DNA from 2 places in the Streptomyces sp. NPDC093109 genome. Region 2 is predicted to be linked to the other one. Evidence: riboswitches for the same ligand, from Rfam matches in the RefSeq annotation. Region 2 holds a riboswitch; the other holds the start of a gene.
What was found. Region 2 has a riboswitch for cyclic di-AMP ahead of AB0389_RS16625 (transglycosylase family protein). Riboswitches for the same ligand answer to the same signal wherever they lie in the genome.

Region 1 (4,404 bases), on a different contig from region 2:
CGGGGGTCGGCGCGACGCCGTAGCGGACGTCGGCGCGTACGCGCGTCGCGTACGCCCAGCGCTTACGCGGGGCCGCTCACGTGGGCCCAGCGCCTACGCGGGGCCGCTCACGTACGTACCGCGCTTACGCGGGCCCCCGGCGGCGGGGTGCGGTGTCCGGATCCGCGGCCCGGAGGTCCGCCAGCAGCTCGGCCTGGCCGGCCAGTACCCCGGACAGGATCGTGCGTGCGACCCTCAGCAGCTCCGCGACCTGGGGGCTGGCCAGCGAGTAGTGGACGACGGAGCCCTCGCGGCGGGTGACCACCAGATTCGCCCGGCGCAGGACGGCCAGCTGCTGTGACAGATGGGCGGGCTCGACCCCTACCTCCGGCAGCATCTCCGCGACCGCGTGCTCGCGCTCGCTCAGCAGCTCAAGCACCCGGATCCGTACCGGATGCCCGAGCGTCTTGAAGAACTCCGCCTTCAGCTGGTAGAGCGGCGCGCTCACCGACTTGCCTCCGCACTGCTGCGGCCGGCCGTGGGACCGGTCGCTCGCCGTCGCTCGGACACCGGGGGCCGGTGCCGCTCCCACCCGGGACTCACTGCCCCGGGGTCGTCCTCGCCGTATCCCGCTCGTCCGGCGGCTCTGGACCGACCGGGACAACACTGCCATACGCGCCGGTCCCGGGCTGGCGGTACGGGATCATGGTGCCCCTGGCGCGCTCCCGTCCGGCCGGGGAACAGCCCTCTCGCGGACGCCGGTTGGGGATTTCGGGCCTGGCCGACGGTCGGTTTATGATCTTGGCCATGACTTCGCAAACCCCCGAGAAGAGCCCGTCCCGCAAGCAGAAGCTCCAGGAGAAGCAGCGGCGCCAGCTGGCCGTCGTCGACACGATCGACAAGGCCGAGGCCAAGCTGCGCAAGGCCAAGGTGGAGCTGGCCGAGGCCGTGGCGGAGGCGGTCGAGGTCTTCGGCAGCGAGCAGAACGCCGCCGACGAGCTCGGACTGCCGGTGGAGACGATCCGCGGGCACCTCGACCTCATCGAGGTCGACGGCGACGGCTCCGAGGAGACCGCGGAATCCCCGGAGACCGCCCCCGCCGCCGTGACCCCGGCGAAGGCCAAGGCGCCGTCCAAGGCGGAGCCGAAGCCCGAGACGGAGTCCGAGCTGGAGCCGGAGCCCGCGCTGGTCTAGTACCGGGAGTACCGGGCGCCAGGAACACGGGAGCGGGGCCGCACGTCGGCCCCGCTCCCGTTTCTGTTTCCGTATACCGTTCCGTCCCCCGCGATCCGCACCCGGCCGGTCCTGATGGCCGAGCACGTCCGGTTTCTGACGCGTATTCGGAACACGCTCGCTCGGTATCCCGGCGCGGTTCTCCGAAGGCAACGCCACTCGACCGGAAGGGGTGTTGGTGAATTCCTCGGCGAATTACGTGCCCGGTGCGTTTTTGATGTGCGGTCAGGTGCTCCGACCGCGCCCTTCGGTGCCTCGCCGCCCGGGTTGTATGGGTGATATTTGGGTGTCTTGTCCTTTTATGTTCGCCCTACGGGGGTGACGTGCATCACGGTGGCGGGGTGGGTGTGGCGGCCGGGAGGGCGCGTATTTCGTACGCCCGGCGGGAATTGCGGGATTTGATCTTTCCGCGCCGGAGAGCGCATTGAATTCCGGACTTGTTCGGTTCCGCTGTTCTCGCTTAAGTTCACGTCACTCCGGATGGAACGCCGAATCCTGCCGCTGTCCGGTCAACCCACCAACCCACTCATGTACGGCAGGAGCGGGGGACCCAGGTAAGTCGCCGGTCCGTGTACGGACCGGCTTGGGGTGAAGTCTCGTGTACACCGCGTGACCGGGCATCTCCTGCCCGAACCCGACAGCTCACCTCGCAGGCGACGGAGAGGAACGCGTCATGTTCGCAAAGGCTGTCGTCAGGGCGAAGCACAAGGCGAAGCACCGCCGCCCCAGAACGAACCCGCTCGCCCGTGGCGCCGTCGCCGTGAGCGCGGGGGGTGCCGTACTGGCCCTGCCCCTGCTCGCCGCCACCACCGCCCAGGCCGCGCCCGTCACCGCCCCGGCGGCCTCGGTGCCCCAGGCCTCCGACAACGCGGTGAAGGCCGTCCCCACCACCTACTCCGTGGTCCTGGGCGACTCGCTCTCCAAGATCGCGAAGGCGCACTCGCTCAGCGGCGGCTGGAAGAAGCTGTACGCGGACAACCGCGGGGCCATCGGGACCAACCCGTCCCACATCCGCCCCGGCCTCACGCTGAAGCTCGGTACGGCCGCCAAGGCCACGGTGAAGGCCGCCCCGAAGGCCGCGCCGAAGACGGCCACCAAGACGGCCGCCAAGACCGTCACCGCCGCTCCCGCGGCCCTGAAGTCGTACAGCAACAACCTGGACGGCTGGATCCGGGAGTCCCTGGACATCATGGCCGCGCGCGGTATCCCCGGCAGCTACAACGGCATCTACCGCAACATCATGCGTGAGTCCTCGGGCAACCCGATGGCCATCAACAACTGGGACATCAACGCCCAGAACGGCATCCCCTCCAAGGGGCTCCTCCAGGTCATCGACCCCACGTTCCAGACGTACCACGTGCCCGGTACGTCCCTGAACAGCTACGACCCGGTCGCCAACATCACCGCCGCGTGCAACTACGCCGCCGCCCGGTACGGCTCGATCGACAACGTCAACGGTCCCTACTGACGGACCCGCGCCCGGCACAACACCGGCCCCACCTGCCCCGCCTCGGCGCGGACGGGTGGGGCCGGCGGCCGTTCGTGCCCCTTCTCGCACCATGCGGAGCAGGCAACAGGCCGGAAACGATCACGGAACGACCGGGAAATTTCGGTACGTCACTCTCTCTCCACGCATACGAGACGGAAGGGAGCCGGTATGAGCCTCAGCAGCGCACGTCCGGCGGACCTCCGCAGCCGTGTCCACCAGTCGGCCTGGACGCGGGGGCGTGTGGCCCACGGTGTGCCGCTCCGCTCCGCCGCCGCCCGCGGCTGAGCGACACGCGGCCCGTAGCCCTCCAGCTCCCTCCCTCCGTCCCCTCCGGCGGGGACGTATGCGCAGAAGGACCTCACCATGACCACCGTCGTACCCCCTCCCGCCCTGCCCAGGGAGTGCACCTTCGACCCCGGTGACTGGGCGATCCTGGCCCGCCACTGGTACCCCGTCGCGCTCTCCCGCGAGGTCGGCGGCCGGCCCGTGGCCGTACGGCTGCTGGACGAGACGCTCGTGGCCTACCGGGTGGACGGCGAGGCCGTCGTCGCCCACGACATCTGCCCGCACCGCGGTGTCCCGCTCAGCCTCGGCGGCGGCGACGGCGCGGGCATCACCTGCGCCTACCACGGCCTGCGCTTCGGCGCGGGCGGCAGGTGTACGGACGTACCGGCGCACCCCGCAGCGAAGATCCCCGCCCGGCTGAACCTGCGGACCTTCCCCGTCGTCGAGCGGTACGGACTGGTGTGGACGTGTCTGCGGCCGACCGACGAGGAGCGGCGGGACCCGGCGGCCGTGGCGCCCGTACCGCGCATGGCCCACTGGGACGACGAGGGGTTCCAGCGGATCACCTGCCCCAGCATCGACATCGCCGCGTTCGCGGGCCGCCAGCTCGAAGGGTTCCTCGACGTCGCCCACTTCGGCTTCGTCCATCTCGACTCCTTCGGCGACCCCGACAACACCGCTGTCCCCGACTACTCCCCGGTCCGCCACGACCGCGGCTTCTCCGTCGACTACTGGAGCACGGTCAGCAACTACGCGCGCGGCGGCCCGCAGGCCCCGCCGGACTTCCAGTGGCTGCGCCACTTCGACGTCCATCTGCCTTTCACCGCCACCCTCGTGGTGCACTTCCCCGGCGGCGGACGCCTCAACATCATGAACGCGGCCTCCCCCGTCTCGGCCAGGAAGACCCGGATGTTCGCCCCGATCGCCCGCGACTTCGACACCGACGGGCCGGTCCAGGACGTGTACGACTTCAACCGGAAGGTGTTCGAGGAGGACCGTGCCATCGTCGAGGTGCAGAAACCTGAGAACCTGCCCCTGGACCCCCGGCTCGAAGTGCACATCCCCGCCGACCGCAGCTCCATCGCCTACCGGCGCGGGCTGCGCGACATGGGCCTGAGCCACTTCTTCACCGCGTAGGAGCCATGGCCGTGCAGACCCTCGATGTCATCGTCCACGCCGTCACCCTGGCCTCCGCCACCAGCCGCAGCTACGAACTCCGCCCCGTCACCGGTACGTTGCCGCCCTTCGACGCCGGCGCGCACATCGACGTACACCTCGACCGGGCGGACGGCGGCCCGGCGCTCATCCGCCCGTACTCGCTCTGCAACTCGCCCCGGGAGAAGGACCGTTACCTCATCTGCGTACACCGGGAGGACACGGGACGTGGCGGTTCCCTGGCCCTGCACCGGGAGATCACG
Region 2 (4,404 bases):
CCTCGGATACGGCCACGGAATCCACTACTGCCTCGGCGCGCCGCTCGCCCGGGTGGAGGGGCAGACCGCGCTGGCGACGCTGCTGACGCGGCTGCCCGATGTGCGTCTTGCGGAGGATCCTGCCGATTTGCGCTGGCGCGGCGGGCTCATCATGCGTGGATTGCGCACACTTCCGGTGCAGTTCACGCCATTGTCCGAAAGGGCGAGTGCGGGGCATTCCGGGGGGATTCCGGGAACGAATTCCTGACGGCCCGCCAATACCGTGACTTTTGCGTGATCTCCGCTGCATCGACTTGTGACAACAGTTCGAGTACCGCTACGTTCACGACGACTCAGCAGCAACACGCTGATGTCGAACCGACAGTCACACGGAAGGCAACCGCATGCGCTCCGGGAAACACCGCCGGCCCCGACAGGCCCCCGCCCTTCTCGTCGCGGCAGGAGTGACGGGATCGGCCATCGCCATCCCGCTCCTGGCCGCCAGTGGCGCAAGCGCGGCGGAAGCCTCCACCTGGGACCGGGTCGCCGAGTGCGAGAGCGGCGGCCGGTGGAGCGCCAACCTCGGCAACGGCGCCTACGGCGGACTCCAGATGACCCAGGAGACCTGGGACGCCTTCGGTGGCGCGGAGTTCGCGGCCAGCCCCGACCTGGCGAGCCGCTCCCAGCAGATCCAGATAGCCGAGAAGGTCTTCACGGCGCAGGGCACGAAGGCGTGGTCCAGCTGCGCCGTCGTCTCCGGGCTCGTGAAGAGCGTCGGGAGCACCGTCGACGGCGCGACCGGGACCGGCTCGGGCTCCACCACCGACCCGTCGGGCGATGCCTCGGACGCCACGTCCGGCACCGAGACCCCCGGGTACGGCGACAGCGGTACGCAGACGGGCGGGGCGGCCTCCACGGACCCCGCCACCCCGTCGCCGAGCGCGAGCGACACCAAGGACACCGAGCCCACCGCCGACGCCTCGACCGCGCCCGCCACGGGCAAGCACCGGGGCGCCCCCGCCAAGGAGGATGACGGCGCATCGGGCAATAAGGATAAAGAGCGCGAACCGAGCGACCGTGCCTCGCGCGGCAGTGCGACCGCCCGCGACGGAAGCCTCGGGGACGCGTACGGCGGCGAGGAGACCGGCCGCGGTGAGTCCGTCGTCGTCGGCGGCGAGCCCCTCTCCGTCGTGATCGGCAGTCAGAAGGTCGTCGGCGGCTGGGTCTGAGCCGCCCCTGTGCTGAACGGGGCACCGTTGACGTCCACGGCGCCCCGTCCGGCCCTGGTCGGCGCCCCGGCCGCGATCCGAAACATGGCGCGATCGGGGGGTGGTTAGGGATCGTATGTCCACTTCTGCGCAAGTGAGACAAGGGTCTCTTTGCCGCAACTGGGGTCATTTGCTCTGACGGTTGGCTCATCCCGGTCCCCACCTGCGGAAACATGAAGGCCGTTGAGGGCGGGAAGGGCGTTTTCTCCCGGATGTGCCTCTTTGAACAACCACCCGGGCTGTGATTACGGTCTGAACCGCTCGCACCGCGGGCCCCGTCGACCGAAACGCCGAATCCTGCCGTCGGTCGGGGGGAGTGGTCGTCGCGTAAAGCGCCGAAGGCAGGAGCGGGGGACCCAATGGTTCGCGCCGGTCCCGGCCGTCGAGAGACGGTCCGGGCACGGCTAGGGGTGAAGCCGCGTGTGAGAGCACGCGGCCGGGCAACTCACTTGGCCCGAACCCGACAGCTGACCTCGTAGGCGTCGGTGAGGAGATGCTTCATGCTGCTGCGTTCCAGCAAGGCCAAGCACCGTCGTCCGTCCAAGGCGGTCCGCTACGCCACACTCGCCGGAATCACCGGTGCCGCCGTCGCGGCCCCGCTGATCGGCGCCACCTCCGCCTCGGCCGCGACCGCGGCCGAGTGGGACCAGGTCGCCCAGTGCGAGTCCGGCGGCAACTGGTCCATCAACACCGGCAACAGCTTCTACGGCGGGCTGCAGTTCACCAGCTCCACCTGGGCCGCGTACGGCGGCACCGCCTACGCCTCCCGCGCCGACCTGGCGTCCAAGTCCCAGCAGATAGCGGTCGCCGAGAAGGTCCTGGCCGGCCAGGGCAAGGGCGCGTGGCCGAGCTGCGGCGTCAACCTGTCGGGCGCGGCGTACAGCGGCGGCTCCAGCGGCTCCGGTACGCAGTCCCAGTCCCAGTCGCAGCCGAAGCAGCAGGCCGCCCCGAAGCAGCAGGCCGCTCCCAAGCAGCAGGCCGCCCCGGCGCAGCAGGCCGCGCCCCAGCAGCGCACCGCGGAGCAGCCCACCGCCTCGCGCAGCCAGAACCGCGCCACCGTCACGATCAAGAAGGGTGACGGCGAGTACAAGGTCAAGTCCGGCGACACCCTCTCCAAGATCGCCGACGCCCACAAGGTCAAGGGCGGCTGGAAGAAGGTCTTCGACCTGAACAAGGACATCGTCCGTGACGCCGATGTGATCTACCCGGGCCAGCAGCTCCACCTGAGCTGACCCGCCCGCCCGCCCCAGAGCACCCCGGCCCGGCGCGTCACCCCCGTACGCGCCGGGCCGGGGTTTCGGCCGTCAGCCCCGAAAATCCCCATTACCGGTCGGTACGGGTCAATAGGGGCGGCCCGGCCCAAACGAGAGGCCCTCGGGGCCGACCGATCACTCCGGGCCGGTTAGGCTCATGGCGCAAGGCCAATGAGACCTTGCGCCCACGCGTCACATCCCAGAAGGAGATGCTCGTGCCGTCCATCGACGTCGTCGTAGCCCGGGAAATCCTCGACTCGCGAGGCAACCCCACGGTCGAGGTCGAGGTCGGCCTCGACGACGGCAGCACCGGCCGTGCTGCTGTTCCCTCCGGTGCCTCCACCGGTGCGTTCGAGGCCGTCGAACTCCGCGACGGAGACGCCAGCCGCTACCTGGGCAAGGGTGTCGAGAAGGCCGTCCTCGCCGTCATCGAGCAGCTCGGCCCCGAGCTGGTCGGGTACGACGCCACCGAGCAGCGCCTGATCGACCAGGCGATGATCGACCTGGACGCCACCGAGAACAAGGGCTCGCTCGGCGCGAACGCCATCCTCGGTGTCTCCCTGGCCGTCGCGCACGCCGCCTCCGAAGCCTCGGACCTTCCGCTCTTCCGCTACCTCGGCGGCCCGAACGCGCACCTGCTGCCCGTTCCGATGATGAACATCCTGAACGGCGGCTCGCACGCCGACTCCAACGTGGACATCCAGGAGTTCATGATCGCCCCGATCGGCGCGGAGTCCTTCTCCGAGGCGCTGCGCTGGGGTGCCGAGGTCTACCACACGCTCAAGAAGGTCCTGAAGCAGAAGGGCCTGTCCACCGGCCTCGGCGACGAGGGCGGCTTCGCGCCGAACCTGGAGTCGAACCGCGCCGCGCTCGACCTCATCCTCGAAGCCATCAAGGAGGCCGGTTACGTCCCCGGCCGCGACATCGCGCTCGCGCTCGACGTCGCCGCGTCCGAGTTCTACAAGGACGGCAGCTACGAGTTCGAGGGCAAGTCGCGCTCGGCCGCCGAGATGACCGAGTACTACGCCGAGCTGGTCGAGGCGTACCCGCTCGTCTCCATCGAGGACCCGCTGTACGAGGACGACTGGGCCGGCTGGAAGGTCATCACCGACCAGCTGGGCTCCAAGGTCCAGATCGTCGGCGACGACCTCTTCGTCACCAACCCGGAGCGCCTCGCGCGCGGCATCGAGGAGGGCTCGGCCAACGCCCTGCTCGTCAAGGTCAACCAGATCGGTTCGCTGACCGAGACCCTGGACGCCGTGGAGCTGGCGCAGCGCAACGGCTTCAAGTGCATGATGTCGCACCGTTCCGGCGAGACCGAGGACGTCACCATCGCGGACCTCGCCGTCGCGGTGAACTGCGGCCAGATCAAGACCGGCGCCCCGGCCCGCTCGGACCGCGTCGCCAAGTACAACCAGCTGCTGCGCATCGAGGAGATCCTCGACGACGCGGCGGTGTACGCGGGCCGCAGCGCGTTCCCGCGCTTCCGCTCCGCCTGAGGCTACGCCTGAGGTACGAGGGCGCTCCCGCCCGTCGTCCGTACGTCCCCGGCCCCGGTCCCGTACCGTGTCCGGGGACGTACGTACGTAGGAGGGGAGGGCGGCCATGACCGGGAACCGGGACCGGTTCTCCACCGCGACCAGGCTGCGGATCATCGGCGAGCAGACGGCCGCCCGGGTCTACCGCTCGCAGAACCGCCGGCAGGACCGCCGCTCCCGGCTCACCGGGCGCGCGGCCTTCCTCGCCCTGGTGGTGTGCACCATGGTGGTGGCGCTCGCGTATCCGATGCGGCAGTACGTGTCGCAGCGGAACGAGATCGCCGACCAGGAACGGGTCGCCCGCGAGGCGAAGCAGCGCGTCGAGGAGTTGCGCGACGAGAAGGCGCGGCTCCGCGACGACGCCTA

Region 1: linked by a shared signal. The riboswitch ahead of AB0389_RS06170 (LysM peptidoglycan-binding domain-containing protein) and the one ahead of AB0389_RS16625 (transglycosylase family protein) in region 2 are both predicted to bind cyclic di-AMP.

Annotation. Positions count from the first base shown of each region.
Region 1 is NZ_JBFBEZ010000004.1:46,957-51,360, reverse strand. It holds gene AB0389_RS06185 (metalloregulator ArsR/SmtB family transcription factor) at 1-23, shown strand, start outside; gene AB0389_RS06180 (metalloregulator ArsR/SmtB family transcription factor) at 125-487, opposite strand; gene AB0389_RS06175 (hypothetical protein) at 787-1,173, shown strand; cyclic di-AMP (ydaO/yuaA leader) riboswitch at 1,689-1,881, shown strand; gene AB0389_RS06170 (LysM peptidoglycan-binding domain-containing protein) at 1,886-2,680, shown strand; gene AB0389_RS06165 (aromatic ring-hydroxylating dioxygenase subunit alpha) at 3,065-4,123, shown strand; gene AB0389_RS06160 (PDR/VanB family oxidoreductase) at 4,129-4,404, shown strand, end outside.
Region 2 is NZ_JBFBEZ010000015.1:47,870-52,273, forward strand. It holds gene AB0389_RS16615 (cytochrome P450) at 1-247, shown strand, start outside; gene AB0389_RS16620 (transglycosylase family protein) at 384-1,208, shown strand; cyclic di-AMP (ydaO/yuaA leader) riboswitch at 1,571-1,744, shown strand; gene AB0389_RS16625 (transglycosylase family protein) at 1,751-2,479, shown strand; gene eno (phosphopyruvate hydratase) at 2,710-3,999, shown strand; gene AB0389_RS16635 (septum formation initiator family protein) at 4,106-4,404, shown strand, end outside.